Regions from separate parts of the Kitasatospora sp. NPDC054768 genome, predicted to be linked through region 1. Evidence: riboswitches for the same ligand, from Rfam matches in the RefSeq annotation. Region 1 holds a riboswitch; the other holds the start of a gene.
The links. Region 1 has a riboswitch for glycine ahead of gcvT (glycine cleavage system aminomethyltransferase GcvT). Riboswitches for the same ligand answer to the same signal wherever they lie in the genome.

Region 1 (15,551 bases):
GTCGCCGTCCCGGAGGCCGTGCTGTTCACCGAACAGAGCGCGGACGGGCCGGCCGCCCTGGTCCACGACGGGGACCGCTCATGGGCCGAGATCCGCCCGGGTGCGGACGGTCGGCCGCTGCTCCTCCAGGGCGGGCCGCGCCGCCTCGGCGACGAGGTGCTGGCCGCCTGGACCCAGTGGGAGGACCTGGGCCGTCCCGACCTGTACGACTACGGCGTCACCGTCACCCCGCACGCCCAGTGGGCGTGGCAGGGCGACCCGGACACCGGCCCGCGCTGGCCGATCGGACGCTTGCACCCGGCCACGCGGTGACCGTTCTCGGATCCTCCGGCTGAACAGCGTGACGCCGATGTTGCCCGAGAAGTCGGGTGGGCCGACTTCTCGCGCTTCAGGGCGGGCGCCACTGGCCTGCGGCAGCCTGTTCAGGCTTGCCGAAGGCCTGTTTGCGCGATTCACTTGCGCAGAAAGGCCTGACAGCCCGCGAAGGGGGGATCACAGATGTTGCTGAACTTCAGGGTCGCGAACCACCGCTCGATCAGAGACGAGCAATCGCTCCAGCTCAACCCGGTCTATGAAGCGGACAGGCCGCCGGGGACGCACTGGGAAGCGGTCCCCGTGGCAGGCATCTTCGGGGCCAATGCCGCCGGCAAGTCGAACGTGATCGATGCCCTGGCATACATGAGCAGGATGGTCGTCAACTCGCACCGGGACGCGGAGCCGGACGGTGGTGTGGCCCGGCAGCCCTTCCGTCTCGAAGAGGCGGCGCGCAGGGAACCGTCCTGGTACGTGGTGGACCTGCTGATCGACGGGATCCGCTACACCTACGGGTTCAGCGTTGACGACGACCGGGTGGTCGACGAGTGGCTGCACAGCTTTCCCCGCGGCAGGAAGCGCAAGATCTTCGAGCGTTCGGCCGACGGGGTGGAGATCGGTGACTCGCAGCACCGGCGAGAGCTGGAGCTGGTCGAGAACATCACCGAACCCAATGTCCTCTTCATGTCCCTCGCGGCGCGATCCCGGCAGGACGACTTCCGCCCGGTGTACGACTGGTTCGCCCGGAGCCTCCAGTTCAGCCGACGGCTGCCGGGCGGCGCGGGCCGCCTCGGGGCTGCGCGAATCCTCGAAAACCCGGACCGGTACCCGGAGTTCATCGAGCTGCTGCGTGCCGCGGACCTCGGGATCGCCGATTGCGGCACCGAGCGCGTGCTGGAAGACGAGGGGGAGCTTCGGAGGCGCTACGGTGCGCGCATTCCGGAGTGGCGGTTGGCAGGCCTCGAAGAGAACGGGCCGCGCGAGGTCATGCGCCCGTGGATAGGACATCGCGGGCGCGACGGGATCGTCAGGATGGACGTGTCCGAGGAGTCCGAGGGAACACAGGCTCTGCTGCGGCAAGCACCCCTCATCACGGGGGCGCTCCGACGGGGTGGAACCTTCGTGGTGGACGAAATCGATTCGAGCCTCCACCCGGTTCTCACCGCACGCCTGATCGGGCTCTTCCAGGATTCCGCCACCAATCCGAACGGCGCCCAGTTGATCTTCACCTCGCACGACTCCAGTCTGCTCGGCCGGACCGGCGGGGAGGAGATCCTGCGGCGGGACCAGGTCTGGTTCGTGGAGAAGAACGAGCACGGTGAGACGGAGCTCTTCGCCCTCGCCGACTTCAAGCCGCGCCAGGAGGAGAACCGCGAGCGGCGGTACCTCAGCGGGAGCTACGGCGGCGTGCCGTACATCGACGACGATTTTGCCAGCGCCGTGGCGGCGCGGGGGGATGAAGATGGCAAGGGCGGCGAAGCCGAGCGGAAGCAAGCGTCCCAGTTTTGACACGTCACTGACCAGGCGGGCGGGGCATCGGGAGTCGCGGCAGCGCCTGCTGGTCGTCTGCGGCGCGAAGGTGACCGAGCGCGACTACCTTCAGGGGCTCAAGTCGAGTGCCCGGAATCCAGCCGTTTCACTGAAGATCGTCGAATGCCCGAGGTCGCCCTCCCAGGTCGTCGATCACGCGGTGCTCCTGCGTGACCAAGCGGACGGCGAGTACGACGCGACGTGGTGCGTGCTCGACGTCGATGAATTTCCCGACCTGGGGCAGACGGCAGTCGAGGCGCGGAAGAAGAACATCGAGGTGGCGTTCTCCAACCCCTGCTTCGAGGTGTGGCTCCTGCTGCACTTCAAGGACTATCGCCGTCCGGCTCAATCGTTCAAGCAGCTCATGCCGGCCCTTGATGAGGCGTTCCCGGCCGGGTACGGGAAGACCGGCATGAAGTTCGACCTCTACGCGCCGCACTGGCGGCTGGCTGCGAGTCGGGCGAAACAACTGGCCGAATCAGGGAAGGAACACGAGGTCAACCCGTCCACCGGCATGTGGAAGCTCGCGCTCGCCATCGGAGGTGGCGAGGCACAGCCGTGAAGGGCCCCCGGGTCAGGAGAGCGAGAAGCCCATCCGGTTCACCACCGGGGTCATCGGCACGTACATCACCTGCGCGTAGCAGGTCGTCGGGTGCGCCGTGGATCCGGCCGGGCAGCCGACCTCCGACCGGGCGGCCACGATCACGCCGCGGGCCTCCATGTCGCCGTTCGGGCCGGACGGGTTCGCCAGTGCCGGGCCGCCGCTGTCGCCCTTCGCGGCGATCGCCCGGCGGTCGCCGCCCTTCGACTCCGCGACGTCGACCGGCTTGATCCTCGTGCCCTCGTCGTTCGTCGTCTCCACGTCGACCCGCTTGATCTGCACGTCGCACTTCCACCCCGACTGGGCACCGCTGAGGCAGATCAGGTCCCCGACGTTGTTCCGCCCGGCCCCGTACGTGTGCCGGGACGAGCCGCCCCTGTCCGACCAGGCGCCGTCGTAGAACCGGCCGCCGCCGCTCCCGCTGATCGCGATCATGCCGACGTCCAGGCCGTCCCCGACCGAGGACAGGTCGCCGATGTAGCTCCCGGTGCCGTTGTAGTACCGGCCGCCGCCGCAGTGCGCGGCGGTCAGCACCACCTTCGTCCCGCCCTTCCAGCCGCTGAACGCCGTCGAGCAGAACGACGCCTTTCCGGTGCTCACCTCGGCACCCGCGTAGTGCGGCGCGCTGTCGGAGTGCCGGCTGCCGGACAGCGCGACCGGGGTCTCCTCGATGCCGGCCGTCACCGGCATCCCGGCGATCTCGGCGGCCTGCCGGGAGTACGCCTGCACGGCCGTGTCACCGCCGGTCAGCTGCTTCGCCTTCGCCCGCGCGTACGTGATCGCGATGGCGGTGCCGTCCTCCTGCGGGCCGATCGACGTCCACGCGTCGCGCGCCACGCCGGCGGTGAACCGGTCGATCGCGGCGCGCATCTCGGCGCGGGAGTACGGGCTCCGGTGGACGTCGACGGTGTAGCCGGGGCCGGCGCTCGCGGCGTTCGCGTCGAGCAGGGAACGGACCTCGGCCGGGGCCTCGCCCTTCCAGTAGATGTCGGCGCGCTGATTCGCCGGGTCGATCACCGTCCCGGCATAGCCGACGGCCGCCGGATCCCCGGACTCGACCCAGTCCTGCACCGGGTCCGTCATGCGGTGGAGCAGCTGCTGGGCCTGCGGGTCGCGGAGCACCGGCAGGCTGACGGACAGGTAGGGCTCGTCCTGAACGGTGTCGACGGCGACCAGGCCGGAGGCGACCACGGTGGTCAGGACCAGGGACAACGCGAGGCGGGAGCGGCGCACGGGCGGGTCCTTCCGGCATGTGTCGATGGGTCGCTACTCAGCGTAGGGGGGGATGGGCGGTCCGCTACGTCCGGACGTCGCGGCCCGGGCCGGCAGTCGGTGCACGCGTGGGGCAACGCGCCCCCGGGAGGGGCGGGGCGGCGTCCCGGGGGCGGGTGGGGCGCCTGCGCCCCCGGCCGGTCCGGTGGCGGCCGCGCAGGAAGTCGGGCCTGTCGACTTCCTACGCGGGTTCCTGCGCGGGCGGATAGCATCGGGCCCGTGAACCTGTACTGGCACGTCGTGCTGCCACCGCTCAGCGCCTGATCGGGCGCGCGCTTCGGTGGCTTGACCCCTGCGACCCCGGCCCGGCCCGATGGCGGCCGCCGTGGGCCGACGGCGTGCGCCCGTTCTCGGAACCAGTTCCCCCGACGGTTTTCGACGACGGAAGTTCACGACTGTGCCGAATCGTTTGTCCTCGCCCGCCCGTTCCCTTCCCGCGACTCCCCGCCGCAGCCGCCGCACCCGCCCGCGCGGTGGCGCGGGGCCGATCCTGATCGCCGCCGTCCTCTGGGGCACCACCGGGACGGCCAGTTCGCTGGCGCCCGGCGGGGCCCCGGCGGCGGGGATCGGGGCCGCCGGGCTGGTGCTCGGCGGGCTGCTGCTGCTCCTCACCGACCGCGCCGCCCGCGTGCTGCCCCGAGTGTGCGGGCCGCGCGAACGGTGGCTGCTCGCCGCCGGCGCGGTCGCGGTGGCCGGGTATCCGGTCACCTTCTACCCGGCGGTCGGCCGTACGGGCGTGGCGGTGGCCACCGTGATCGCGCTCGGCAGCGCGCCGGTGTTCACCGGGCTGCTCGGCTGGCTCACCCGGCAGGGGCGGCCGGGCGGGCGGTGGGCCGGGGCCACGGCGCTGGCCGTGCTCGGCTGCGCGCTCCTGGTGCTGGGCCCGAAACTCGCCGGGGGCGGCGGTGCGGTGGACCCGCTGGGGGTGCTGCTGGCGGCGCTCTCGGGGCTCTCGTACGCCGGGTACTCGCTGATCGGCGGGCGGCTGATCACGGCCGGGCACCCCTCGGGCGGGGTGATGGGCGCGATGTTCGGCGGCGGGGCGCTGATCGTGCTGCCGGTGCTGCTCGCGGGTGACCTGGAGTGGCTCGCCTCGGCGCGCGGGGCGGGCGTGGTGCTGCACCTCGCGGTGGTCACCACCTTCCTCGCGTACTGGCTGTTCGGCCACGGCCTGCGGCACACCACCGCCCAGACCGCCACCACCCTGACCCTCGCCGAACCGGCCGTCGCGGCGGTGCTCGGCGTGGCCGCCCTGGGCGAGCGCCTGCCGGCGCTCTCCTGGTGCGGCCTCGCCGTCCTCGCCGCCGGCCTGGCCTTCCTGGCGCTCCCCGCCCGGCGGTAGGCCCGACGCCCCTGCGTGGGACGTCGGCCGGGCCGACTTCCCGTGCGGCAGAGGCAAGTTCGCGGAACCCGGTTGCCGGCGGCGGTCCCGTCTGTTGGGCTTGCCGGCGGCGGGCCCGACCGGGGCCGCCGACGTCCTTGCCGTACGAGGGGATCCCCGTCATGCCCGACAACGCCACCGGCCCGCTCGACCTGCTCGCCCGCTACCGGCGGGCGATGCTCGACCTGGACGCGGACGCCCTGGCCGACCTCTACGCGGAGGACGGGGTGCACGAGTTCCCGTTCCTGTTCCCCGGGGTGCCCGAGCGGTACCGGGGACGGGAGGAGATCCGGGCCGGGTACCGCGCGATCTGGGGTCCGAGCGCGGCGCGGCCGCGGGAGATCCGGGAGGTGGCCGTCCACCCGGGGGCCGATCCGGAGGTGCTCACCGTCGAGCAGCAGGTGGTCGGGACGCACGCCGGCACCGGCGAGCCGTTCACCGTGCCGGGCCTGCTGGTGATGCGGTCCCGGGGCGGGCTGCTGGTGCACGTCCGGGACTACATGGACGGCCTGGGCGTGGCCCATGCGATGGGGCGGCTGGGTGCCGTCGCCGCGCGGCTGGAGGCCGGGGAGTAGGGCGTCGGCCGGGCCGGCCTCCGGCGCGGGCCGGTCAGAGGGCGAAGTGGGCGGCGATGCCGTCGAGGACGCAGTCGAGGCCGGTCTCGAACTGCCAGTCGGGGTCGTCCTTGCGGGTGGCCGCGTGGAGGTAGCGCTGGTAGTTGGGGTAGCGGCCGGTGCCCATCAGCCAGCTCATCCGGGGGGCGAGGCCGGCCCGGGTCTGGTCGCCGTCGGACCATCCGCGCTCGCGGCGCAGGGTGTTCAGGGTGACCTCGGTGGTGACCGAGCCGTGGACGTAGCCGGTGACGGTGCGGAACACCGCCATGGTGGTGTCGGCGTCCAGGCCGTGTTCGGCCAGGGCGGCGAACGCGTGCTCGGGGACGGCGAGTTGGTGGGGGCTGAGGGAGAACGGGGTGGCCGTCCGGACGGTCCACGGGTGGGCCAGGTGCATGGCCCGCAGGTTGAGGGCCAGGGCGCGCATGGTGTCCCGCCAGCCCTCGGCGGGGGTGCCCAGCGGGAGCCGGCCGTAGACGAAGTCGACCATCAGCTCGATGAGCTCGTCCTTGCCGGAGACGTACCGGTAGGCGGCCATCGGGGCGACGCCGAGTTCGGCGGCCAGTCGGCGCATGGTGACGGCCTCCAGGCCCTCGGCGTCGGCGACGGCGACGGCGGCCTCGGCGATCCGCTGCGGGGTCAGGGTGGTGCGCGGTGCGGGGGCCGGGCGGGCCAGGCGCTCCCAGAGCGAGACCGGGGGCCTGTCGTCGCCGGCGGGGGTGTCCCCGGCTGGGGCCTGTTGAGCGGGCACGGGGCGGGCTCCTTCCGACTGGGGTCGGGCCCACCGTAGCACTCCGCGTGTACGGCGTATCCACAGTGGACGACGTACGCGCCGATGTGTACGTTGTATCCGACAGATACGCCGTACACAGCAGTTGTCCCGGAGGGGGATTCCCATGTCCACGGAGCAGAGCCTGATGGAGCAGAGCCTGAAGGTCGCCGTCCTCGTCGGCAGCACCCGCGAGGGCCGCTTCGGCCCGGTGGTCACCGACTGGCTGCTCGGCCACCTGGAGGCCCACGGCGACCTGACCGCCGACCGGATCGACCTGGTGGAGACCCCACTGCCCACCACCTTCCCGTCGTTCGGCGGTGAACTTCCGCCGGGCGACGCCGAGTTGCTGGCCGCCGTATCGCCCCGACTGGAAGCGGCCGACGCCTTCGTGATCGTCACGCCCGAGTACAACCACAGCTTCCCGGCCCCGCTGAAGAACGCCATCGACTGGCACAACCGGCAGTGGCACGGCAAGCCGGTCGCCTTCGTCTCGTACGGCGGCCTGTCCGGGGGCCTGCGGGCCGTCGAACAGCTCCGGGTGGTGCTGGCCGAGCTGAACGCCGCGACGATCCGCAACACGGTCAGCTTCCACGGCGCCGGCCAGCGCTTCGACGCCGACGGCAAGGCGATCGACCCGGCCGCCGACGCCGCCGCCAAGACCATGCTCGACCAGCTCGTCTGGTGGGCCCAGGCACTGCGGGACGCCCGCCGGGCCCGCCCGTTCGCGGCCTGAGCCGGGGCAGGGGGCGGAGACCATGGCCACGGAACCGGCCGAGAGCCAGATCGAGAGCCAGGCCGAGGGCCAGGCCGAGAGCCAGGCCGAGGGTCAGGCCGAGAGGCAGGCCGAGGAGCGGCCCAAGCCGCCGTTGCTCGGTGTCATCGGGCTGATGCTCGGCATCTTCCTCTCGGCCCTCGACGGGCAGATCATCGGCACCGCGCTGCCGACCGTCGTCGGCGACCTCGGCGGACTGGAGCACCTCTCCTGGGCGGTCACCGCCTACCTGCTGACCTCCGCCGCGGCCACCCCGCTCTGGGGCCGGCTCGGCGACCTGTACGGGCGCAAGGGCGCCTACCAGTGGGCGGTGGTGGTGTTCCTGGCGGGCTCGGTGCTGGCCGGACTCGCCCAGGACATGGGGCAGTTGATCGCTTTCCGGGGCCTCCAGGGGATCGGCGCGGGCGGGCTGATGGTCGGCGCGCTCTCGGTGATCGGGGTGCTCGTCCCCGCCTCCGACCGGGCGCGGGTGCAGTCGGTGGTCGGCGTGCTGATGCCGATCGCCTTCGTCGGCGGACCGCTGCTCGGCGGCTTCCTCACCGAACGGCTGAGCTGGCGCTGGGCCTTCTACGTCAACCTGCCGGTCGGGCTGGTCGCGCTGCTCGCGGTCGGCGTCGGGGTACGGCTGCGGACCGAGCGGGTGCGCGCCCCGTTCGACTGGGCCGGGGTCGTCCTGCTGACCACCGGCATCCTCGCGCTCACCCTGGTCGGCAGCTGGGGCGGCGCCGCCTACTCCTGGACCTCCCCGGTGCTCCTCGGCACGGCGCTCGTCGCGCTGGTCGCGCTGGGCTGGTTCGTCCGGACCGAACTGCGCGCCCCCGGGCCGCTGATCCCGCCCGCGCTGTTCCGCGACCGCAACTTCACGGTGGCGCAGGTGCTCGGCTTCCTCACCGGCGCGGTGATGATCGCTCTGGTCGGCTACCTGCCGCTCTACCTGCAACTGGCCCGGGGCGCCTCACCCACCGCCGGCGGCCTGCTCCTGCTGCCGCTGATGCTCGGCATGATGGGCACCCAGCTGGTGACGGCGCGGCTGATGGGCCGGCCGGGCGGCGAGCGGCGCTACCCGCTGCTGGGCGGCGCGCTCACCCTGGCCGGCGGCGCACTGCTGCTGCTCCTGCGCACCGACACCCCGATCGCCCTGGCCTCGGCCCTCACGGCAGTCGCCGGGATCGGCCTCGGCCTGGTGATGCAGAGCACCCTGCTGACCTCGATGGGGGCCGTGCCGCCCCAGGACATGGGCGCGGCGATGGGCGTGGTCACGCTGCTGCGGAGCATCGGCGGCTCGCTCGGCATGGCGGCGCTCGGCGCGGTCTACACGGCGCGGCTCACGGACTCCCTCACGGAGCGCCTCGGGTCCGCCGAGGCTGGCCGGCTCACCGGCGGCGGGCTGACCCCGGCCTCCCTCGACGGCCTCCCGGCGGAGGTCCGCGACGCCGTCGGGGCGGCGGTCACCGGCGGCCTGCACGGCACGGTCGTGGGCGGGGTCCTGCTGGCGGCCGCGGCGACCGCCCTCGCCTGCCTGGTCCGCCCGCGCCGGGCCCCGGAGCCGGCCGGAGCCGGAACCCGGACCGATGCCCCGGCCGATGCCCCGGCCGAAGCCCGGGCCGATGCCCGGGCGGAGACGAAGGCCTGACGCGTCCGAGGCACGCGAAACGGCCCCCGGCGGAGCAGGACTCCGCCGGGGGCCGTCAGGCTGTCGGGATCAGCGGGTGATCAGCACTCGATGACGTTCACGGCGAGGCCGCCGCGCGAGGTCTCCTTGTACTTGATCTTCATGTCGGCCCCGGTCTCCTTCATCGTCTTGATCGCCTTGTCCAGCGAGACGTGGTGCCGTCCGTCGCCGCGCAGGGCCATCCGGGCCGCGGTGACGGCCTTGACGGACGCCATGCCGTTGCGCTCGATGCAGGGGATCTGGACCAGGCCGCCGACCGGGTCGCAGGTGAGGCCGAGGTTGTGCTCGATGCCGATCTCGGCGGCGTTCTCGACCTGCTCGGGGGTGCCGCCGAGGACCTCGGCGAGGCCGCCCGCGGCCATCGAGCAGGCGGAGCCGACCTCGCCCTGGCAGCCGACCTCGGCGCCGGAGATGGAGGCGTTCTCCTTGAAGAGCATGCCGATGGCGCCGGCCGCGAGCAGGAAGCGGACGATGCCGTCGTCGTCGGCGCCCGGGATGAAGTTCAGGTAGTAGTGCAGGACGGCCGGGATGATCCCGGCGGCGCCGTTGGTCGGCGCGGTGACCACCCGGCGCCCGGAGGCGTTCTCCTCGTTGACGGCCATCGCGTAGAGGGTCACCCACTCCATCGCGTTGGCCGGCCCGATGCCCTCGGCGCGCAGCGCACGGGCGCCGGACGCGGCCCGGCGGCGGACCTTCAGCCCGCCCGGCAGGATGCCCTCGCGGGACATGCCGGCCCGCACGCACTCCTGCATCACGGACCAGATCTCCAGCAGACCGGTCCGGATCTCCTCCTCGCTGCGCCAGGCCTTCTCGTTCTCCAGCATCAGGCCGGAGATCGACAGGCCGGTCTCCCGGCTGAGCCGCAGCAGCTCGTCACCGGTGCGGAAGGGGTACTTCAGCGCGGTGTCGTCGGGCTTGACCCGGTCCGCGCCGATCGCGTCCTCGTCCACCACGAAGCCGCCGCCGACCGAGTAGTAGGTCTTCTCCAGCAGGGTCGAGCCGTCCGCCGCGTACGCCCACAGGGTCATGCCGTTGGCGTGGTACGGCAGCGAGCGGCGGCGGTGCAGGACCAGCTGGGTGTCCGGGTCGAAGTCGATGGTGTGCTCGCCGACCAGGTTGATCCGCTTCTCGGCGATGATCCGCTCGACGTCCTTGTCGGCCTGGTCGACGTCGACGGTGCGGGGCGAGGCGTTCTCCAGGCCCAGCAGGACGGCCTTCGGGGTGCCGTGGCCGTGGCCGGTGGCGCCGAGCGAGCCGTACAGCTCGGCGCGCACCCCCGTCACCCCGTCCAGGAGGCCTTCGGAGCGCAGTCGGCGGGCGAACATCCGGGCGGCGCGCATCGGACCCACGGTGTGGGAGCTCGACGGGCCGATGCCGATGGAGAAGAGGTCGAAGACGCTGATGGCCACGGGGGACGTCCTTGTCTGGTCTCGTGGAAGGACTTGCGGGCAGGGAGGGGCCGACACGGGACGGGGCACCGCGCGCACTGTCCAGTGTGCGCGGTGCCCCGGGGTGCCAGGTACGCCGGAGGGGTGAGGCCGGTCACCCCGCCCGAACGATCACCGGAGTGATCAGAGGTTCGGGTACAGCGGGTACTTGTCGGCCAGGGCGGTGACCCGGGCCTTCAGCGCGGCGGCGACGGTCTCGTCGAAGGCGGGCTTGAGCGCCTCGGCGATGATGTCGGCGACCTCGCGGAAGTCCTCGGCCTGGAAGCCGCGGGTGGCCAGGGCCGGGGTGCCGATGCGCAGGCCCGAGGTGACCATCGGCGGGCGCGGGTCGTTCGGGATCGCGTTGCGGTTGACGGTGATGCCGACCTCGTGCAGGCGGTCCTCGGCCTGCTGGCCGTCGAGCTGGCTGTTGCGCAGGTCGACCAGGACCAGGTGGACGTCGGTGCCGCCGGAGAGCACGCTGGCGCCGGCCTCGGCCACGTCGGCCTGGAGCAGGCGCTCGGCGAGGATGCGGGCGCCGTCCAGGGTGCGCTGCTGGCGCTCCTTGAACTCCTCCGAGGCCGCGACCTTGAAGGCGACCGCCTTGCCGGCGATCACGTGCTCCAGCGGGCCGCCCTGCTGGCCGGGGAAGACCGCGGAGTTGATCTTCTTGGCGTACTCGGCCTTGGACAGGATGACGCCGCCGCGCGGGCCGCCCAGGGTCTTGTGGGTGGTGGTGGTGACCACGTCCGCGTACGGCACCGGGTTCGGGTGCAGCCCGGCGGCCACCAGGCCGGCGAAGTGCGCCATGTCCACCATGAGCAGCGCGCCGACCTCGTCGGCGATCCGGCGGAACGCGGCGAAGTCGAGCTGGCGCGGGTAGGCCGACCAGCCGGCGATGATCAGCTTCGGCTGGTGCTCCTTGGCGAGGCGCTCGACCTCGGCCATGTCGACCTGGCCGGTCTTCTCGTCCACGTGGTACGCGGCCACGGTGTAGAGCTTGCCGGAGAAGTTGATCTTCATGCCGTGGGTCAGGTGACCGCCGTGGGCCAGGCTCAGGCCCAGGATGGTGTCACCCGGCTGGATCAGCGCGAACATCGCGGCGGCGTTGGCCTGCGCGCCGGAGTGCGGCTGGACGTTGGCGTGCTCGGCGCCGAACAGTGCCTTGATGCGGTCGATCGCGATCTGCTCGACCACGTCGACGTGCTCGCAGCCGCCGTAGTAGCGGCGGCCGGGGTAGCCCTCCGCGTACTTGTTGGTCAGCACCGAGCCCTGGGCCTCCATGACCGCCACCGGGGCGAAGTTCTCGGAGGCGATCATCTCCAGGGTGGTCTGCTGGCGGTGCAGCTCGGCGTCGACCGCGGCGGCGATCTCCGGGTCGAGGGCGTGCAGGGACTGGTTGAGAACCGTCATGGTGTGGTCTTCCCGGGAGGAGGAGGGAAAGGGGCCGGGGCGGGGCGGACCGCCGTGTGCGGCCCGTCCCGTCGGGTGGCTCAGCCCTGGGGGTTGATGAGCGCGTCGTACTCGTCGGCGCTGAGCAGCTCGTCGGTGGCCTCGACGCGCACCTTGAACAGCCAGGCGTTCCCGAACGGGTCCGCGTTCACGGAGGCCGGGTCGTCGATGACGTCCTGGTTGATCTCGGTGACCTCGCCGGTCACCGGGGAGTACAGGTCGCTGACCGACTTGGTGGACTCCAGCTCGCCACAGGTCTCGCCGGCGGTCACGGTCTCGCCGACCTCGGGCAGCTGCACGTAGACGATGTCACCGAGGGCGGTGGCGGCGTGCTCCGTGATGCCGACCGTGGAGACACCGTCCGCGGCCGCGGTCAGCCACTCGTGCTCCTTGGTGTACTGCAGGTGCTGGGGGTTGCTCATGGCGTCATTCTCCAGGATGGGAAGCGGGTACGACGAAGCGGGCCGCCGCGCGGACGGCCGCGACGTGCGCAAACGGAAAAACGGGGGCCCCGGCGAAGGCTCAGCGGGCGCGCTTGTAGAACGGCAGCGCCACGACCTGGACGGGCTCGTGCTTGCCGCGCACGTCCACCGCGACGGTGGTGCCGGGGACGGCGTGGGCGGCGTCGACGTAGGCCATCGCGATCGGCTTGCCCAGGGTCGGGGACGGCGCGCCGGAGGTGATCCGGCCGATCGGCTCGCCCTCGGTGGAGACCACGGTGTACTCGGCGCGCGGCACCCGCTTGCCCTCGGAGACCAGGCCGACCAGCACCTTGGGCGGGTTGGTCTCGGCCGCGGCGGCGGCCTGCTCCAGCGCCTTGCGGCCGATGAAGGCGCCCTCGTTGGTGGTCTTGTCGAAGCGGACGACCCGGCCCAGGCCGGCGTCGAACGGGGTGAGGTCGGTGGACAGCTCGTGCCCGTACAGCGGCATGCCGGCCTCCAGGCGCAGCGTGTCGCGGCAGGACAGGCCGCACGGGATCAGGCCGTGGCCCTCGCCCGCGGCGGTCAGCGCCTGCCAGACCGGCTCGGCGTCGGCCGGCCGGCAGAAGATCTCGAAGCCGTCCTCACCGGTGTAGCCGGTGCGGGCGAGCAGCACGTCGCGGTCGGCCACCCGGGCCGGGAGGATCGCGTAGTACTTCAGGCCGGGCAGGTCGGCGTCGGTGGTCTTCGCCAGGATGCCGGTGGCCTCCGGGCCCTGGACGGCGATCAGCGCGTAGGTGTCGCGGTCGTCGGTGACGACGGCGTCGAAGCCCTTGGCGCGGGCGATCAGCTCGTCGAGGACCAGCTGGGCGTTGGAGGCGTTGGCGACGACCAGGAAGGCGTCCTCGCGCAGGCGGTAGACGATCAGGTCGTCCAGGATGCCGCCGTCCTCGGCGCAGATCATGGTGTAGCGGGCGCGCAGCACGCCCAGCGCGGAGACGAAGCCGACCAGCGCGTGGTCCAGCATCTCGCCCGCCTGCGGGCCGGTGACGGTGATCTCGCCCATGTGCGAGAGGTCGAACAGGCCGGCCTGGGTGCGGACCGCGAGGTGCTCCTCGCGCTCGCTGCCGTAGCGCAGCGGCATGTCCCAGCCGGCGAAGTCGGTCATGGTCGCGCCGAGGGCGCGGTGCAGCGCGTCGAGCGCGGTCAGGCGGAGGGACGACATGGCCAGGAACTCCTCGGTCGGGGCACTCAGGGGTGCACGCGCCGGACCGGACCCGCTCGGGTTCGACCCTGCGCGCGGGCATGCGGCGGCGTGGGTCTCCCCATCTGTCGTCGAACCTGAGAGCTTCACCGCCCACCGCCCGCAGCTGTTTCCAGCTTGGGGGACAGCATGACGGCTTGCACCGTGGGTGGGCGCACGACAGGGCCGGGCGCCGCTTTCCAGATGTGCCTAACCCGTGCGGTAGGGGTGCCTGAGAGATTCCGGGGAGGACTTGCTCCTTCGGCGCCGGCTGTGCCTGAACGGCACTCCGGGCTCTCCCGCGCGGGTTCGAGCGGCCGGTATGGAGTTGTGGGGGCCCGCGGCGCATGCCGTCGGACGGGCACATCATGGCACGTCCGGGACGGCGAGGGGAGAGGGGACCCGGTCACACCGCGCGGCACCCGGACGCGGGCCCGGGGCGGCACCCGGGACCGGGGCCCGCGGGGCACCCGAACACGAGCCCTAAAGGGGAGGCCCCGGGGCCCTAGACTGCTGCGCGTCGGCGCAGCAGAGGGCGGCCGAGCGGCAGAGGGCGGGATCGGCGGCGCATGGGGTACCCGGTGGAGCAGCAGCAGGAGTGGGGCGGACCGCAGGAGGCGCCGGCGGGCGGTTCCTGGCCGGCCAACGAGCTGGAGCAGGTGCTGACCGCGGCCCTGGGCGACCCGGGCGCGACGCCGAGGGTGATCGAGGTGCTGGCGCGCAGCCAGGTGTGGGTGCCGCTGCCGGCCGGGGCCGATCCGCAGGGACAGGCGCTGGACCTGCCGACCGTCGAGCTGGGCGGTGACCCGTACGTGCCGGTGTTCTCCTCGCAGGAGGTGTTCCTCCAGCAGGCGCCGGGGATGGCCTTCGCGGTGGCGCCGGTGTGGGAGTTCGCCCGCGGGTTGCCGCTGGGCGTGGGCATCGCGGTGAACCCGGACGCGGCCGTGGGCATCCCGGTGCCGCCGCAGGGGGTCGCCGAGCTGCGCCGCGGTCCGCGCGGGGACCGCTGGGAGGCCGCCGACGACGCCACGGCGCCGACCGGAGGCCGGGTGGCGCTGCGCGAGCCGGTGCCGGGCGAGGACCCGGAGCACTTCCTGGCCGCCTGCCGGGGCGAACTGTCGTCACTGCCGGGAGTGTTGACCGCCCGCAGGGCGCTGGCCAGCATCGAGGGCGAGCCGACCGTGATGTTCGTGGGCGTCCAGCTGGACCCGGCGGCACCGGCCGATCCGGCCGCGGTGAACGACGCGCTCGGCCGAGCGCTGGGAACCGCGCCGCTGCCCGGCGGCGTCCACCTCGTACTGCTCGACCTCGCCGACGACCCGGTGGTCGAGTGGCTGCTCACCCGGGTACTGCCGTTCTATTCGCGGGGCTGAGCGGGGTTCGTATCAAAGGCACGTCGCCGTGGCGGTGGCCGGTGCAGCGCCATAGGGTGCGTGCAGACGGCCGACGGGCCGGCGGGTTGAGGGAAAGAGGCGCGGCGAGGTGGGCGCATGAGTGCGGGAACGGGAGCGGGCGGTGTGCCGGGGCCCTGGGGCCAGGCACCGGCCGGGCGCCCGGGAGCTGATCCCGGCGCGTTGGAGCGCGCCCTGCGCGACGTCGCGCCGGAGCGCTACGACGCGTACGAGGGGCTGCTGCACGCGCTGGCGGACGGCCAGGTCTGGATGCTGCTGTGGCACGGCACGCCGGGCAGCCCGGACGCCCAGTACGGGAACATGGAGATCAGCGGCCACGGCTACGCGCCGGCCGTCACCTCGTCCGAGCAGCTGACCGCCTCCGGCTGGGCGCGGGCCCACGAGGTCATCTCCGGCCGGGAGATCGCGGCCTCGCTCTACCGCACCCGCTGGGGCCTGTGGCTCAACCCGCACGCGCCCGGCGGCGGCGTCGGCGTGCCCTGGGCGGACCTGCGGCGGGTCGCCGCGGGCCTGGACCGGCTGCCGGCCGGGCCGTTGAAGCTGAGCGAGCCGCAGCTGAACGCCCAGTCGTTCTTCGCGCTGCTGGAGCGGCAGGCCGCCGAGGTGCGCGCCGTGCGGGCCCTGCGCCGGGCCTGGGTGCAGCCCGCAGTGGGGGAGCCGTACCTGGCCATCGGC
Region 2 (15,551 bases), on a different contig from region 1:
CGATCAGGCGGACCCGCTCGACGGGGGCGAGGTACTTGCGCACCACCGCGCGTTCCTCGCGGAGGGTCACCTCCTCGACGGCCTCGGAGATCTCCTTCTCGGTGAGCGTGGCGCGTTCGGCGTCGCTGATCGGCGTCCGCTCGACCCGGACGCGCTCGCGGACCACCGGGATGCGGCGCTCCACCTGTTCGGTCGTCACGTACTTGCGCAGCTTCGCGGTGCCGAGGGTGTGCCACTCGGTGGTGATCTCCAGTCGCTCCTCGCGGCAGGTGACCTCGACCGGGCTGCTGGGGGCGGACGAGGAGGCGTCGGCGTTCGCGGCGGCGGTGACGGTCGCGGCCGCGGTGGTGGTGGCCATCGGGGCGAGCGTGGGGACGGGCGTGGCGGCGGGCTGCGGCTTCGGCTCCACGGCAGGAGCGGTGGAGGCGGTGGTGGCGGCGGGTGCGGCGAAGCCGGGCTCGGCCGGCGGGGAGGCCGTGGGGGCCGCGGGGGTGCTGAGGGTCCGCATGTCGGCCTCCGGGGCGCTCCTGGTGGTGTCGGCGGCAGCGGGGGCCGCGGCAGCGGGGGTCCTGGCCGGTGGGGGTTCGGGGGAGTGCTCGGGTGACCGCTCGGGGGTGTGGAAGGTGAGCGACTTGGCCGGGGCCGCCGCGGTCGTCGTGGCGGCGGCCGCCGCCGTGGTGCCGAAGTCGAGGTCGGGCTGCCTGGGCCGGCTCCCGTTCTCGCCGTTCGGGCGGCTGTCCATCGGGGTGTCGAGCCCGTAGTAGCGGTAGAGCTGGAGTTCCTGGGCGGGGGACAGGTGCTGGCCGACGCCGAAGTCCGGCGACTCCTTCACCAGCGACTTGTCGTACGGCACCCGGAGCTCGTCGCCGGCGAACTCGCTCGTGGTCAGCGGGACGAAGGCGTCCCGGCCGAAGATGCCGGTCCGGACCGCGGCCCACTCGGGCCGGCCGGTGGCGTCGTCCAGGTAGACCTCGTCGACCGTGCCGATCTTGTCTCCGTTGCGGTCGACGGCTTTGTGGCCGATGAGGTCCCGGGGGTCGATGTCCGTCTGCACTTCTTTCCTCCCGCGCGCTGAACCTGCGGAACTCCCGCAGGAAGGCGGCCGGAGCACCCGATTCCGTCCGCCACTTCACACCAAAAGCCATGAATCGGACGAGCGCGACCCCGGGTGCGCCGTCCGGGGGCGGCGCTGGACCGTCCGGGGGACGCGCGTAGACCTCCAGTGACCAGACACACCCGTGATCGGGGGGCCTCCCGCTGGTACCCTGGGCGGCGACCGCAGAGCCCGCTCGGGAGAGTCTCCGATCACGAAAACCGCTGGTCGGAGCGCCGAAGGAGCAACTCCTCCCCGGAATCTCTCAGGCATCCGTACCGTGTGGGGTAGGTCACTCTGGAAAGCAGGGCAGGAGCGTCGGCACGGAAGCCGGCGATCACCACCCTCACCGACGGTGCAAGCCGGCGGAGCGCCCACAGCGCTCCGTGCGGGTGAAGCTCTCAGGTCCCGATGACAGAGGGGGAGGCCTGTCGGGTCCGCGCGCCCAGGCTCGTCCGCTGCCCGCAGCGGTGGAGCCGGCCGGCGTGCGTACCCCCGCCGGTCCGTGACCAGGAGGCCTCGACCACCATGAACGCCCAGCCGAACGCGGGACGCCTCACCGGCGCCTCGACCCTCACCGAGCTTGAGCTGGCCAGCCCCTTCGAGAACCGCCACATCGGCCCCGACGCCGCCGCGCAGGAGAAGATGCTGGCGTCCGTCGGCTACGGCTCGCTGGACGAGCTCGCCGGGACCGCGGTGCCCGAGGCGATCCGCTCCATCACCGCCCTGGACCTGCCCGCGGGCCGGTCCGAGGCCCAGGTCCTCGCCGAACTGCGCGAGCTGGCCGGCCGCAACCAGGTGCTCCAGCCGATGATCGGCCTGGGCTACTACGGCACCTTCACCCCGCCGGTGATCCTGCGCAACGTCATGGAGAACCCGGCCTGGTACACCGCCTACACCCCGTACCAGCCGGAGATCTCGCAGGGGCGCCTGGAGGCGCTGCTGAACTTCCAGACCCTGGTCTCCGACCTGACCGGCCTGCCGACCTCCGGCTCCTCCCTGCTGGACGAGGGCACCGCGGCCGCCGAGGCGATGGCGCTGGCCCGCCGGGTCACCAAGGTCAAGGGCGGCGTCTTCCTGGTCGACGCCGAGACCCTGCCGCAGACCGTCGCGGTGATCAACACCCGCGCCGTGCCGACCGGCGTCGAGGTCGTCGTCGCCGACCTGTCCGAGGGCATCCCGGCCGAGATCGCCGAGCGCGGCGTCTTCGGCGTGCTGCTCCAGTACCCGGGTGCCACCGGCGTGGTCCGCGACCTCACCCCGGTGATCGAGCAGGCGCACGGCCTGGGCGCGATCGTCGCCGTCGCCGCCGACCTGCTCGCGCTGACCCTGCTCAAGTCCCCGGGCTCGCTGGGCGCCGACATCGCCTGCGGCACCTCGCAGCGCTTCGGCGTGCCGATGGGCTTCGGCGGCCCGCACGCCGGCTACCTGTCGGTGCGCGCCGAGTACGCCCGCTCGCTGCCCGGCCGCCTGGTCGGCGTCTCCGTCGACGTCGACGGCAACCGCGCCTACCGCCTGGCGCTGCAGACCCGCGAGCAGCACATCCGCCGCGAGAAGGCCACCAGCAACATCTGCACCGCCCAGGTGCTGCTCGCCGTGATGGCCTCGATGTACGCCGTCTACCACGGCCCCGACGGCCTGGCCGACATCGCCCGCCGCACCCACCGCTACGCCGCCGCCCTCGCCGAGGGCCTGCGGGCCGGCGGCGTCGAGCTGCTGCACGGCGAGTTCTTCGACACCGTCACCGCCGTCGTCCCGGGCCGCGCCGCCGAGATCGCCGCCGCCGCCCGTGCCAACGGCATCAACCTGTTCCAGGACGGCGCGGACCGGATCTCCGTCTCCACCGACGAGACCACCACCCGCGAGCACCTGGCCGGCGTCTGGGCCGCGTTCGGCGTCGAGCCGGTCGAGGTCCCCGAGACCGCCGACGCGCTGCCCGCCGCGCTGCTGCGCGAGGACGAGTACCTGACCCACCCGGTCTTCCACAGCCACCGCTCGGAGACCGCCATGCTGCGCTACCTGCGCCGCCTGTCGGACCGGGACTACGCGCTGGACCGCGGCATGATCCCGCTGGGCTCCTGCACCATGAAGCTCAACGCGACCACCGAGATGGAGGCGGTGACCTGGCCGGAGTTCGGCCAGCTGCACCCCTTCGCGCCGATCGACCAGGCCCAGGGCTACCTCACCCTGATCCGCCAGCTGGAGCAGCAGCTGGTCGAGGTGACCGGCTACGACGCCGTCTCGATCCAGCCGAACGCCGGCTCGCAGGGCGAGCTGGCCGGCCTGCTGGCCGTCCGCGCCTACCACCACGCCAACGGTGACACCCAGCGCGACGTCTGCCTGATCCCGTCCTCCGCGCACGGCACCAACGCGGCCTCCGCCGTGATGGCCGGCATGCGGGTGGTCGTGGTGAAGACCCTGGTCGACGGCGACGTGGACGTCGAGGACCTGAAGGCCAAGATCGAGCAGCACCGCGACAACCTGTCGGTGCTGATGGTCACCTACCCGTCCACCCACGGCGTGTACGAGACCCAGATCACCGACATCTGCGCCCTGGTGCACGAGGCCGGCGGCCAGGTGTACGTGGACGGCGCCAACCTGAACGCCCTGGTCGGCCTCGCCAAGCCGGGCAAGTTCGGCGCGGACGTCTCCCACCTGAACCTGCACAAGACCTTCTGCATCCCGCACGGCGGCGGCGGCCCGGGCGTCGGCCCGGTCGCGGTGCGCGCCCACCTGGCGCCGTACCTGCCGAACCACCCGCTGCAGGCGGAGGCCGGCCCGGCCACCGGCGTGGGCCCGATCTCGGCCGCGCCGTGGGGCTCGGCGGCCATCCTGCCGATCTCCTGGGCGTACGTCCGGCTGATGGGCGGCGAGGGCCTCAAGCGCGCGACCCAGGTCGCGGTGCTGAACGCCAACTACATCGCCAAGCGCCTGGCGCCGCACTTCCCGGTGCTCTACACCGGCCCGGGCGGGCTGGTCGCGCACGAGTGCATCATCGACCTGCGCCCGCTGACCAAGGAGACGGGCGTGACGGTGGACGACATCGCCAAGCGCCTGATCGACTACGGCTTCCACGCGCCGACGATGTCCTTCCCGGTGGCCGGCACGCTGATGATCGAGCCGACCGAGTCCGAGGACCTGTACGAGATCGACCGGTTCTGCGACGCGATGATCACCATCCGGGCCGAGATCGACAAGGTCGGCTCGGGCGAGTGGGCGGCCGACGACAACCCGCTGCGCAACGCCCCGCACACCGCCGCCACGCTGGCCGGCGACTGGGCGCACGGCTACTCGCGGCAGGAGGCGGTCTTCCCGGCCGGCGTGAACCCGGCGGACAAGTACTGGCCGCCGGTGAGCCGGATCGACGGCGCCTACGGCGACCGCAACCTGGTCTGCTCCTGCCCGCCGCTGGACGAGTACGGCGTCTGACCGGACCGGGCCCTCGGAGGTCCGACCCGCGCGACAGGGCCCCGGCGGAGTTTCCGCCGGGGCCCTGCCCGTGGTGCCGTCGAGTCGGCGGCTGCCCCCGCCGTACGGCCGGACGGGTGGTCAGGCCGCGTGGGCGACGGGGCGGCGCGGGGCGATCACCCGGCCGTCGGGCAGCAGCTCTCCGGTGTCCTCGAACAGGACGACGCCGTTGCAGAGCAGGCTCCAGCCCTGCTCCGGATGGCGGGCCACCGACGCGGCCGCCTCGCGGTCCTCGGACTCGGCCGATGGGCACTCAGGACGGTGCTGGCACATACGCGTACCCTCGCTTCGCTCTGCGATCCTCCCCGTGGTGCGGTCGCCGGAGGCCGTGCCGTCCGGAACCGCCGCGGTGGTCGGATCCTGTCCGCACGCCGGCCAAGTGTGGACCGGCGTTCAAGTGGGTAGGACAGGGGGTCCTTCCACGCTGGTTCCCAGTGTCGGCATCCCGGGACCCGCGCGCAGGGATTTCGTGACATGCGCCACAACTCCCGGGTAGAGATCACCCGTTCAGGTGGGGCCGACGGGAAAAGGCGCACCAGTGGGTGAGTCGGGGCATGGCCCGATGAGGCCATGCCGGATGGCCCGGACGGGTGGTCGCCGTTCGGGTGAGGAGCCGCGGGGGCGGGTGGCCCGCCTGTGCCGGGCCCCGCGGGGCGCCGTGGGCGCGGTCGCTTACGCCCCCGCGCCCCCGGCCGGGGGGGCCCGGCGGCCCGAGGGGGCGTCGGTGGGTCAGGAGGAGCCGAGCAGCAGCGGCCTGGCGAGCGGGGCGCGGGCGAGCAGCGGCAGCAGTTCGGCGGCCGGGCACGCGCGGTGCGCGGTGACGCCGAGCGGGGCCGGGGCCAGCGGGATCAGCAGGTCGGCGGCCGGGTCGCCGTCGGGGCTGTGCAGCCACAGCGCCGTGGCGTACTGGCCGGGGAAGGTCAGCAGCCGCGGCTGTTGGCGGGTCCGGGAGGTCTGGGCGAGCTGCCAGGCCTCGCGCAGCGCCCGGACCGTCGAGTCGAGGTAGGGGCCCGCGGTGAAGTGGGAGAAGGTGTGGCCCTCGGCGCTCTGCACCACCTCGGCGGCGGCGGCCACCTCGGCGCCGTCCTTGATCAGGAAGCGCCAGCCGGTGCGGCGGGCGGCCGGGAGCTCCGGGCGCCCGCCGGTCAGGACGTGCACCGCGAGGGGGTGGGCGGGGAGCAGCGGGCCGGTCGGATGACGCAGTGCTGCGGCGGCGGGCTGGCGCAGCGCGGTCTCCGAGTCGAGCGCGCCCAGGACCGCGCGCAGTGCGCTCGGCGGGGGCTGGGGGGGTTGCAGAGTCATGGCGGGGTCCGCCTCTCCAAGCGAGATCGGCGTGCGAGTGCGGCATACCGGCGTGGCGGGCGACGCGTCTTCGGTGACGGGGCCCGGCAGTGTCCGGTTGTGCAGGATCGCGGTGCCGGCGCGGTCGCCGCCGTCGACGAGGGCCTTCGGGGCGAGGCGGACCGGCCGGAGCGCTGTACCAATTCGAACAGATGCACAGGGTGATCTGTTTATCACAGGCTGTGGCGCCGGGCAAGTCTACAGTTCGTCTGATTTTCCGTCAGATGCCTTGCAATGCAAGCCAGTAGGCGCATTCGGGTATCGATCTTCGAGGTGGGCATGATGGTTGCACGGTCGGTCGACCGGGTGCTCGACGGGGTGGCTCTGGAGGAGGGGACCGTGGGCGAGAAGGTCGTGGCGACTCGCGCGGAACTGGCGGACCGACACCTGTACCGGCGCAAGCTCCACGCGTGTCTCGAAGCGCTCGGACGGATGCTCCGCGAGGACCGCTTCGACCGGCCGCGGGCGGTGATGGGCCTGGAGATCGAGCTCAACCTGGCCGACGAGCAGGGCCTGCCGGCCATGAACAACGCGCAGGTGCTCAGCGCGATCGGCTCCAGCGACTTCCAGACCGAACTGGGCCGCTTCAACATCGAGGTCAACATCACGCCGCACCGGCTCTGCGGGCACGTCTTCGAGGAACTGCGCGAGGAGATCGACACCGGGCTGCGCTACGCCGACCGGCGGGCGGCCGAGGCGGGCGCCCGGATCGTCATGGTGGGCATCCTGCCGACCCTGGAACACGCCCACACCGGGCTCGACGCGATGAGCCACAACCAGCGGTACAGCCTGCTCAGCGACCAGATCCTGGCCGCCCGCGGCGAGGACATCGCCCTGGACATCGAGGGGGTCGAGCGCCTCCAGCTGGAGTCGATCACCATGGTGGCCGAGGCCGCCGCCACCTCGCTCCAGCTGCACCTCCAGGTGACCCCGGAGCGGTTCTCCTCGGTGTGGAACGCGGCCCAGGCGATCTGCGGGCCGCAGCTCGCGCTCGGCGCCAACTCGCCGTTCCTGTTCGGGCGGGAGCTGTGGCGGGAGACCCGTCCGGTGCTCTTCCAGCAGGCCTGTGACACCCGGACGGCGGAGCTCAAGGCGCAGGGCGTGCGCCCCATCACCTGGTTCGGCGAGCGCTGGGTGGACTCGGCGTACGACCTGTTCGAGGAGAACCTGCGGTACTTCCCCGCGCTGCTGCCGATCTGCGACGACGAGGACCCGCTGAAGGTGCTGGCCTCCGGCGGCGCGCCCAGGCTCGCCGAGATGCGGCTGCACAACGGCACCATCTACCGCTGGAACCGCCCGGTCTACGACATCGCGGGCGGGGTGGCGCACCTGCGGGTGGAGAACCGGGCCCTGCCGGCCGGGCCCACGGTGGCCGACACCCTGGCCAACGCCGCCTTCTACTACGGGCTGGTGCGGGTGCTCGCCGAGCAGCCCCGGCCGATCTGGACCCGGCTCCCGTTCGAACGGGCGGACGAGAACTTCCAGCAGGGCGCCCGGTACGGCATCGACGCGGTGTTCCAGTGGCCGCGCTCCGGGCGGGCCGGGCGCGGCGGCGGGCTGCAGACCGTGTCCGCCGTCGACCTGGTGCTGAACGAGCTGCTGCCGATGGCCCACCAGGGCCTCGACGAGTGGGGCGTGGAGCCCGCCGACCGGGACCGCTACCTGGGCATCATCGAGCAGCGCTGCCTGCGCCGCGCCAACGGCGCGTCCTGGCAGGTCGCGACCTTCCACCGGCTGCGCGAGCAGTACGGGATGGACCGGCCGGCCGCGCTCGCGGCGATGACCAGGCGCTACGCCGAACACATGCGCGGCGGGGAGCCGGTGCACACCTGGCCGGTGGGCTGACCCCCGGAACCCGCCTCCCCGCCGGGGCGTCCCGGCGGCTGTGTCAGGATGATCGCTCCGGCGGTCGGCCGACGGCCGGAGCGACCGCCCCTCCGCTGGAGCCCCCGTGACCACCGTCCCGACCGCGCCGGAGACCGCGAAGCCCACCCGTCGGCTGTTCGGCGCGGAACTGCTGATCGTCCTCGGCCTCTCCCTCGGGGCCAGCGGGATCAGCGCGCTGATCAGCTTCACCGGCTCGCTCACCGAACCGCTCAAGCTCGGCCAGCAGGTCGCCACGCTGAACGGCTCGCGGGCGCCCGGGCGGCCCTGGCTGGACCTCGTCTGGCAGCTGTACTACATCGGCCGCGGGCTGATGCCGGTGGTGCTGGTCGGCTACCTGCTGGTGCGCGAGGGCGTCACGCTGCGGGTGCTGGGCTTCGACCTCGGGCAGAAGCTGCGCGACCTGGGGCGGGGCGCCGCCGTCGCGGCCGCGATCGGCGGGTCGGGGCTGGCGCTCTACCTGGCCTCGCAGGCGGCCGGGTACAACCTCACGGTGGCGCCGTCCGGGCTGCCGGACGTGTGGTGGCGGGTACCGGTGCTGGTGCTGTCGGCCTGGCAGAACGCCATCCTGGAGGAGGTCGTCGTCCTCGGCTACCTGCTGCGCCGGGTGGGGCAGTTGGGGTGGTCGTGGCCCGCCGCGGTGGTGGCGAGTTCGGTGCTGCGCGGCTCGTACCACCTGTACCAGGGGGTCGGCGGGCTGATCGGCAACATGGTGATGGGCGTGGTGTTCTGCCTGCTGTACCGGCGCTGGGGGCGGGTGATGCCGCTGGTGGCGGCGCACGCGCTGATCGACACCGTGGCCTTCGTCGGGTACGCCCTGCTGGCCGGGCACGTCAGCTGGCTTCCGACCCCTTGAGCGAGAGCGCCTGGCCGCGCGGCGGACGGGCGAGCAGTCGGTCGACGTGCCGGCGTTCCAGGCCCTGGCCGGGGTCGACGGGCAGCAGCAGGCGGTCCCGGCGCCACTGGGAGCGGCGGACCAGCCGCGGCGGGATGACGTCGTCCACCCAGGCGAACGGCCGGCCGTCGGCGTAGCGCAGCAGCGGGGCCCACTTGGCGGCGGAGAACAGCTCCATCAGCGGGACGCGCGGGTCGCCGGGCTGCGGGACGTAGCCGGTGAAGGTGACCACGGGGAGCGGGTCCAGGCCGATCGCGGGGGCGATGTGGGTGTTGGCGTGCTCCTCCCAGGTGGTGGCCCAGACCAGGTCGTACGTTCCGGCGAGCTCGCGCAGCCAGGCGCCGTGCCGGGCGGACAGCAGGACGGTGTAGCCGAACAGGGTGTGGGCGTCGAACCCGGCGTCCGGGTGCGGGCAGACCGGGTTCAGGACGCCGTCGACGTCCAGGAACAGCAGTGGCTTCGGCACCGGTGGCCCCTCGGATGCGGTGGTGTTTCCTGCCTGTTCGGACGACCCTCGCACACCTCCGGTTGCCCGCGGGCGGGCGCACGCGGGGCGCACGGGGCGCTCACGGGGTGGGCGCGGGCTCGCCGACGGGCACCGGTGCGTCCGACGTGCTCCGACGGCTCAGCCGGCGGACCTGTGGGTCCAGCAGGACGACCGCGCTGAGCACCAGACAGGCGACGGCGCACGCCCAGAGCGCGCCGGACAGGCCGAGCGCCACGGCGGCGGGGCCGGCCAGCGCCGTGCCGACCGGGGCCAGCGAGTAGGAGCCGAGTTCGTCGTACGCGGACACCCGGGAGAACATCTCCTCGGGTATCTCCTGCTGGAGCGCGACCATCCAGTTGACGCTGAAGACGGTGACACCGACGCCGGACAGGAACATCGCGACGACCAGCAGCGGCAGCGGCACCTCGGCGGCGAGGGCGACGGCGGGCACGCCGAACAGGAAGACCCCCCAGTTGCCGACCAGCAGGATCCGGCGGGGCCGCCAGCGGGTCATCAGCACGCCGGCGGCCACCAGGCCGACGCCGTAGGCGGACATCGCCAGGCCCCAGGCGCCCGCGCCGCCGAGCCGCTCCTTGGCGGCGGTCGGCCCGTACACCGACTCCACCGCGTTGATGCAGGCGACCAGCACGGAGAACTGGAGCACGATCACCCAGAGCCAGCGGCGGGAGGCGAACTCCCGCCAGCCCTCGCGCAGATCGCGCAGCATGCTGGTGCCGGTGGACGCGGGGCCCTGCTCCGGCTCCAGGAAGAAGCGGAGGGCGGCGGCGGCCAGGAAGCACAGGGCGTCCAGGGCGAGCACCCAGCCGGGGCCGACGGCGGCGGTGAGGGCGCCGCCGAGGGCGGCGCCGCCGATCTGGGAGGCGTTGAGGCCCATCCGGAAGACCGCGAAGGCGCGGGCGGCGTGCTCCTGCGGGACGGCCTGCATGATCATGCCGCCGGAGGCGGGGGAGTAGAGGGCGTAGCCGGCCCCGCCAGCCGCGGAGAGCGCCAGCATCTGCCAGAGCCGGACCTCCCCGGTCAGCACCAGGGCGGCCAGGACCGCCTGGGAGACCCCGCTGAACACATTGGCGGCGACCATGATCAGGTGGCGCGGCAGCCGGTCGGCGAGGGTGCCGCCGACCACCATGAGCAGCACGGTGGGCACCAGCCGGGCGGCGGTGACGTAGCCGACCTCGGTGGTGGTGCCGCCGGTGCCGAGCACGGCGAAGGCGGTGGCGATGGGGGCGCCGGCGTTGCCGAGGCCGCTGATCACGGTGGCGGCGGTCTGGATGCGGAAGTTGCGGCTCGCCCAGGCGAAGCGGCGCGGGGACGGGAGTGGGGTCGGCACCCGGAGACTATGCCGTGGGGCCGTACGGGTGTCCATCCGGTTTACCCGCCCGGAGGGCCCGGAGCGTGGGGTTTCGGCCGAGCCGGCCCCATCGGCCGAGGTGGCCCCCCTCAGCCGAGGTGGCCCCAGAGGAAGGTGAGGGTCCGGCGCCAGGCGATCCGGGCCTGGAGCGGGTCGTGGGTGCCGATCAGGTTCTCGTCGTTCATGAAGGCGTGCCCGGCCGGGTAGAAGTGGATCTCCGGGCGGACGTCGGTGGCCTCGCCGATCCGGATCGCCGCCTCGTCCACGGCGGCCATCGGGATCGAGCCGTCCAACTCGCCGAAGTGGCCGAGCACATGGGCGGTCAGTCCGCGGTAGTCGAAGTCCGGATCGGGCGGCAGGCCGTAGAACGGGACCACGGCGGCCACCTTGTCGCCGGCCCGGGCGGCCAGCAGCAGGGCGAAGCCGCCGCCCATGCAGAAGCCGACCACGCCGACCGCGTCGCCGACCACGCCGTCGAGGGCGAGCAGGTGGTCGACGGCCCCGGCCAGGTCCTCCACCGCCCGGTCGACCGGGAGCTCGCGCTTGAACCGGGCGGCCTCGGCGCCGTCGTGGGTGGTGGCGCCGCCGAACAGGTCGGGGGCCAGGACGGTGAACCCCTCGGCGGCGAAGCGGTCGGCCATGTCGGCGATGTGCGAGGTGAGCCCCCACCACTCCTGCACCACCACCAGGCCCGGCCCGACCCCCTGCGGCGGGCGGGCCAGGTAGCCGTGCGCGGTGCGGCCGTTGCTCGGGAAGGTGATGTTCTGCCGGGAGCCGCCCTCGTCAGGCATGGCTTCCTCTCGGTGGGTCGGGCCGCGTGCGGCGGGTGTTCGGCGGGGTGGGCCGGGTCAGCCCATCTCCTCCAGGGCACGGCCCTTGGTCTCCTTGATGCAGAAGACCACGAACGGGATGGAGAGCAGGGCGAAGGCCGCGTAGATGACGTACGTCGCCGAGAGGTTCCAGTCGGCGAGGTCCGGGAAGCTGACGGTGATCGCCCAGTTGGCGATCCACTGCGCCGAGGCGGCGACGGACAGCGCCAGCGCGCGGATCCGGTTGGGGAACATCTCGCCGAGCAGGACCCAGACCACCACGCCCCAGGAGAAGGCGAAGCAGAGCACGAAGACGTGCGCCGCGATCAGGGCGACGGTGGCGTGGGTGTTGTCCAGGGTGGCGGTGCTGCCGGTGCCCTCCCGGTAGGAGAACGCCCAGGCGGCGGTGCCCAGCGCGGCCGCCATGCCGATCGAGCCGGCCAGGGCGAGCGGCTTGCGGCCGATCCGGTCCACCAGGGCCATCGCGATCACCGTGCCGATCACGTTGATGATCGAGGTGGAGAGGCTGATCAGCAGCGAGTTGGACTCGTTGATGCCGACCGACTGCCACAGGAAGGACGAGTAGTAGAAGATCACGTTGATGCCGACGAACTGCTGGAACACCGAGGCGCCGATGCCGACCCAGACGATCGGCAGCAGGCCGAAGCGGCCGCCGAGCAGGTCCTTGAGCCGGGGCTTGTGGGCGGACTCCAGCACCGAGCGGATCTCCGCCACCCGGGCGTCCAGGTCCACGCCCTCGCCCTCCACCTCCGCCAGCACCTTGCGGGCCTGCTCCTCGCGGTGGTCGGCGATCAGGAAGCGCGGCGACTCCGGGATGGCGAGCGCCATCAGCCCGTACACCAGGGCCGGGATGGCCTCGACACCGAGCATCCACTGCCAGGCCTGGATGCCGCCGAGGTGGTTGGTGGACTCGCCGCCGGCGGCCTGGTTGAGCGCCCAGTTGGCGAGCTGGGAGACGGTGATGCCGAGCACGATAGCCATCTGCTGGAACGAGGCGAGCCGGCCGCGGTAGGCGGTCGGGGCGACCTCGGCGATGTAGGTGGGGGCGATCACCGAGGCGATGCCGATCGCGATGCCGCCGACCACGCGCCAGGCGGCGAGGGTCTCGATGTTCGGCGGGAACATCGAGCCGATGCCGCTGGCCGCGAACAGTGCGGCGGCCAGCAGCATCGTGCGGACCCGGCCGAGGTGGTCGGCGAGCCGGCCGGCGAGCACCGCCCCCAGGGCCGAGCCGAGCAGGGCGATGGCCACCACGAAGGCGGTGGTGCCGTGGCCCACCGCGAAGTGCTTCTGGATGCCCGTCACGGCACCGTTGATCACCGCGCTGTCGTAGCCGAACAGGAAGCCGCCCATGGCGGCGGCCGCCGAGATGAACACCACGTGGCCGAGGTGGGCCTCGCCGGCCGCCCGTTGGCTGTTGACTGAGGACACGCGCGCTCCCGGGGGTCGACGGGCCCGCTCCGACGCCGAGTGGGCAGGGCTCGTCTCACATTCGAGCAGCGCGGCGGCCGACCTGCCCGAGTTGGCGGCCGACCGGGTGATCCGGGGTCAGCCGGTGGCGTGCGGCCCGTCGGTGCGCCGTCCGCTGGTGCGCGGGAGGTCGGAGTGCGGGGCGTTGTCCAGGGGGCCGGCGGGGCCCTGCGGTGCGGTGCGCGGTCCGTCGGTGCGCCGCCGGTGACGGCGGAGCAACTGGGCGCGGGCGGCGGCGTACTGGTCCCGGCCGCGCCCCGGGCCGCCGGCACGCTCGGCGAGCCGGTCGGCGATCGCGTACTGTGCCTCGGCCGGCTTCTTGTCGTCGTACTTGAACTTGGCCCGCACCTCGTCGACGGTCAGCCGGAGCGCGCGCAGCCCGGGCAGCTGCCGGGCCAACTCGCCCTCGCCGGGCACCACCCGGACCTCCGGCGTCTCCGGCTGGAAGTGCGCCAGCTGGCGGTTGAGGATCTCCGCCTTGCCGGCCGCGGACTCCACCACCTCGGCGGTGCAGTGGAAGTGGACCGAGGCGTAGTAGCTGGTGGGTGTGCCCGGGGCGCCGCGCCAGTGGCCCGGCGCGAACGCGTAGCCGTCGGTGACCGCGAGGGTGACCTTCGGATCGGCCCGGACGGCGGCCAGCAGCGGGTTGGGCGCGGCGAGGTGGAGCAGGATCTCGCCGTGTTCGACGTCCAGCAGGAAGTGGGTCGGGACCAGCACCGGGCCCTCGCCGGGGCCGCCGTTGGCGGCGAGCAGGCCGAAGTCGCGGCCCTCGGCGAGCCAGGCCCGCCACTCGGCCTCGTCGCCGCGGTCCCAGGATCTGATCAGCACGGGTGCGCCTCCCGTCAGCGGGGGTAGCCGCGCAGGTGCGCGGGGAGCGGGACGGTGGTGCCGGGGTGCGGCTCGGGGGTGCCGTGCACCGCGGTGACCGGGATCAGGCCGGACCAGTACGGCAGGTCGGCGTCCTCCGGGTCGTCGTCGGCGCCGTCCTCGCGGGTCTTGGCCGAGACCTCGTCCAGCTCCAGCCGGAGGACGGCGGTCGCGGCGAGCTCCTTGGCGTTGGCCGGACGGACCTCGGCGGAGCGCCCCGGTATCGCGTGGTCGACCAGGGCGGCGAGCGCGATGTCCAGCTCCTCGGGGTCGGTGACCTGGTGCGCGGTGCCGTGGGCGACCACCGAGCGGAAGTTCACCGAGTGGTTGAACGCGGACTTGGTCAGCACCAGCGCGTCGACCTGGGTGACGGTGACGCAGACCGGCATGCCCTGCTCGCCGGAGGCGTTGCGCATCGGGCGGCTGCCGGTGGAGCCGTGGACGTAGAGCCGGCCGCCGACCCGGGCGAAGATCGTCGGCAGCACCACGGGGGCGCCGTCGACCACGAAGCCGAGGTGGCAGATGTAGGCACTGTCGAGGATGGCGTGGATCGCCTCCTGCTCCCAGGTGGCCCGGTCCCGGTAGCGGGTGGGGGTGGTCCTGGCGGTGCGGGAGTAGCTGGGCGACCCTTCCGGGGTGGCTGACATGACATCCTCTACGTACTAGTGCATAATTTGCTTTGTGCTAGGAGACTATCCGCTGAAGGGGCGACGCGCCAGCGAAATCGCGGCCCACATCGAGCAGGGCGTGAGCAGCGGGCGACTCGCCCCCGGAACCGCCCTGCCCCCGCTGCGCGACCTCGCCGCCGAACTGGGCGTCAACCCCAACACCGTCGCCGCGGCCTACCGGCTGCTGCGCGACCGCGGCGTGATCGAGACCGCCGGCCGCAAGGGCAGCCGCATCCTGCCCAGGCCCGCGCTCACCCCGCGCGACCAGATCCGCATCCCCGTCCCGCCGCACGCCCGCGACCTGTCCACCGGCAACCCCGACCCGGCCCTGCTGCCCGACCTCGCCCCGGCCCTCGCGGCCGCCGCCGAGGCCGCGCGCACCGACCCGGTGCTGTACGGGCACGCCGCCGTCGACCCGCAGCTGCTCGCGCTCGCCCGCGCCTCCTTCGAGGCCGACGGCCTGCCCGGCGGCCCGATCGCCGTCGCCTCCGGCTCGCTGGACACCATCGAACGGATCCTCGGCGCCCGGCTGCGCCCCGGCGACGCGGTGGCCGTCGAGGACCCGGGCTGGGGCAGCCTGCTCGACCTGCTGCCCGCGCTGGGCCTGAAGCAGGTGCCCGTCCGGCTGGACGACGAGGGCCCGCTGCCGGAGGCGCTGGCCGCCGCGCTGGCCGAGGGCGTCCGGGCCGTGGTGGTCACCAGCCGGGCGCAGAACCCGACCGGAGCGGCGCTCACCGCGCGGCGGGCCGAGGCGCTGAAGACCGTACTGGCCGAGCACCCCGGGGTGCTGCTGATCGAGGACGACCACGGGCACGGCATGGTCGACCAGCCGTACCACCCGCTGGTCGGCCCCGGCACCCGGAACTGGGCGGTGGTGCGCTCGGCGGCCAAGGCGTACGGGCCGGACCTGCGGGTCTCGGTGGCGGTCGGCGACGCGGAGACGATCGGGCGGGTGGCCGGCCGGATGCGGCTGGGCGCCGGCTGGGTCAGCCACCTGCTGCAGCGCACCGTCGCCGAGCTGTGGCGCGGCGACGCCGCGCCGGCGGACCGGGTGGCCGCCGCGTACCGGGCCCGGCGCGACGCGCTGCTGGGCGAGCTGGCGGCCCGTGGGATCGAGGCGCACGGGCGGAGCGGGCTGAACGTCTGGGTGCCGGTGCCGGACGAGACCTCGGTGCTGGC

Region 2: it holds a riboswitch for glycine, as region 1 does, so the genes downstream of both, gcvP (aminomethyl-transferring glycine dehydrogenase) here and gcvT (glycine cleavage system aminomethyltransferase GcvT) in region 1, are expected to answer to the same signal.

The regions. Positions count from the first base shown of each region.
Region 1 is NZ_JBSHBN010000002.1:3,680-19,230, reverse strand. It holds gene ACWGKU_RS00740 (protein-L-isoaspartate O-methyltransferase) at 1-312, shown strand, start outside; gene ACWGKU_RS00735 (AAA family ATPase) at 499-1,821, shown strand; gene ACWGKU_RS00730 (RloB family protein) at 1,769-2,404, shown strand; gene ACWGKU_RS00725 (hypothetical protein) at 2,417-3,676, opposite strand; gene ACWGKU_RS00720 (EamA family transporter) at 4,113-5,057, shown strand; gene ACWGKU_RS00715 (nuclear transport factor 2 family protein) at 5,219-5,671, shown strand; gene ACWGKU_RS00710 (TetR/AcrR family transcriptional regulator) at 5,706-6,458, opposite strand; gene ACWGKU_RS00705 (NADPH-dependent FMN reductase) at 6,604-7,212, shown strand; gene ACWGKU_RS00700 (MDR family MFS transporter) at 7,235-8,884, shown strand; gene ACWGKU_RS00695 (L-serine ammonia-lyase) at 8,965-10,332, opposite strand; gene glyA (serine hydroxymethyltransferase) at 10,495-11,763, opposite strand; gene gcvH (glycine cleavage system protein GcvH) at 11,844-12,224, opposite strand; gene gcvT (glycine cleavage system aminomethyltransferase GcvT) at 12,325-13,446, opposite strand; glycine riboswitch at 13,675-13,776, opposite strand; gene ACWGKU_RS00675 (enhanced serine sensitivity protein SseB C-terminal domain-containing protein) at 14,034-14,837, shown strand; gene ACWGKU_RS00670 (enhanced serine sensitivity protein SseB C-terminal domain-containing protein) at 14,955-15,551, shown strand, end outside.
Region 2 is NZ_JBSHBN010000043.1:254-15,804, forward strand. It holds gene ACWGKU_RS15740 (PRC and DUF2382 domain-containing protein) at 1-1,054, opposite strand, end outside; glycine riboswitch at 1,281-1,384, shown strand; glycine riboswitch at 1,386-1,518, shown strand; gene gcvP (aminomethyl-transferring glycine dehydrogenase) at 1,622-4,522, shown strand; gene ACWGKU_RS15750 (DUF5999 family protein) at 4,643-4,834, opposite strand; gene ACWGKU_RS15755 (hypothetical protein) at 5,291-5,863, opposite strand; gene ACWGKU_RS15760 (glutamate--cysteine ligase) at 6,242-7,747, shown strand; gene ACWGKU_RS15765 (CPBP family intramembrane glutamic endopeptidase) at 7,854-8,642, shown strand; gene ACWGKU_RS15770 (HAD domain-containing protein) at 8,620-9,147, opposite strand; gene ACWGKU_RS15775 (MFS transporter) at 9,248-10,516, opposite strand; gene ACWGKU_RS15780 (dienelactone hydrolase family protein) at 10,627-11,328, opposite strand; gene ACWGKU_RS15785 (sugar porter family MFS transporter) at 11,386-12,798, opposite strand; gene ACWGKU_RS15790 (FMN-binding negative transcriptional regulator) at 12,916-13,665, opposite strand; gene ACWGKU_RS15795 (pyridoxamine 5'-phosphate oxidase family protein) at 13,680-14,351, opposite strand; gene ACWGKU_RS15800 (aminotransferase class I/II-fold pyridoxal phosphate-dependent enzyme) at 14,386-15,551, shown strand, end outside.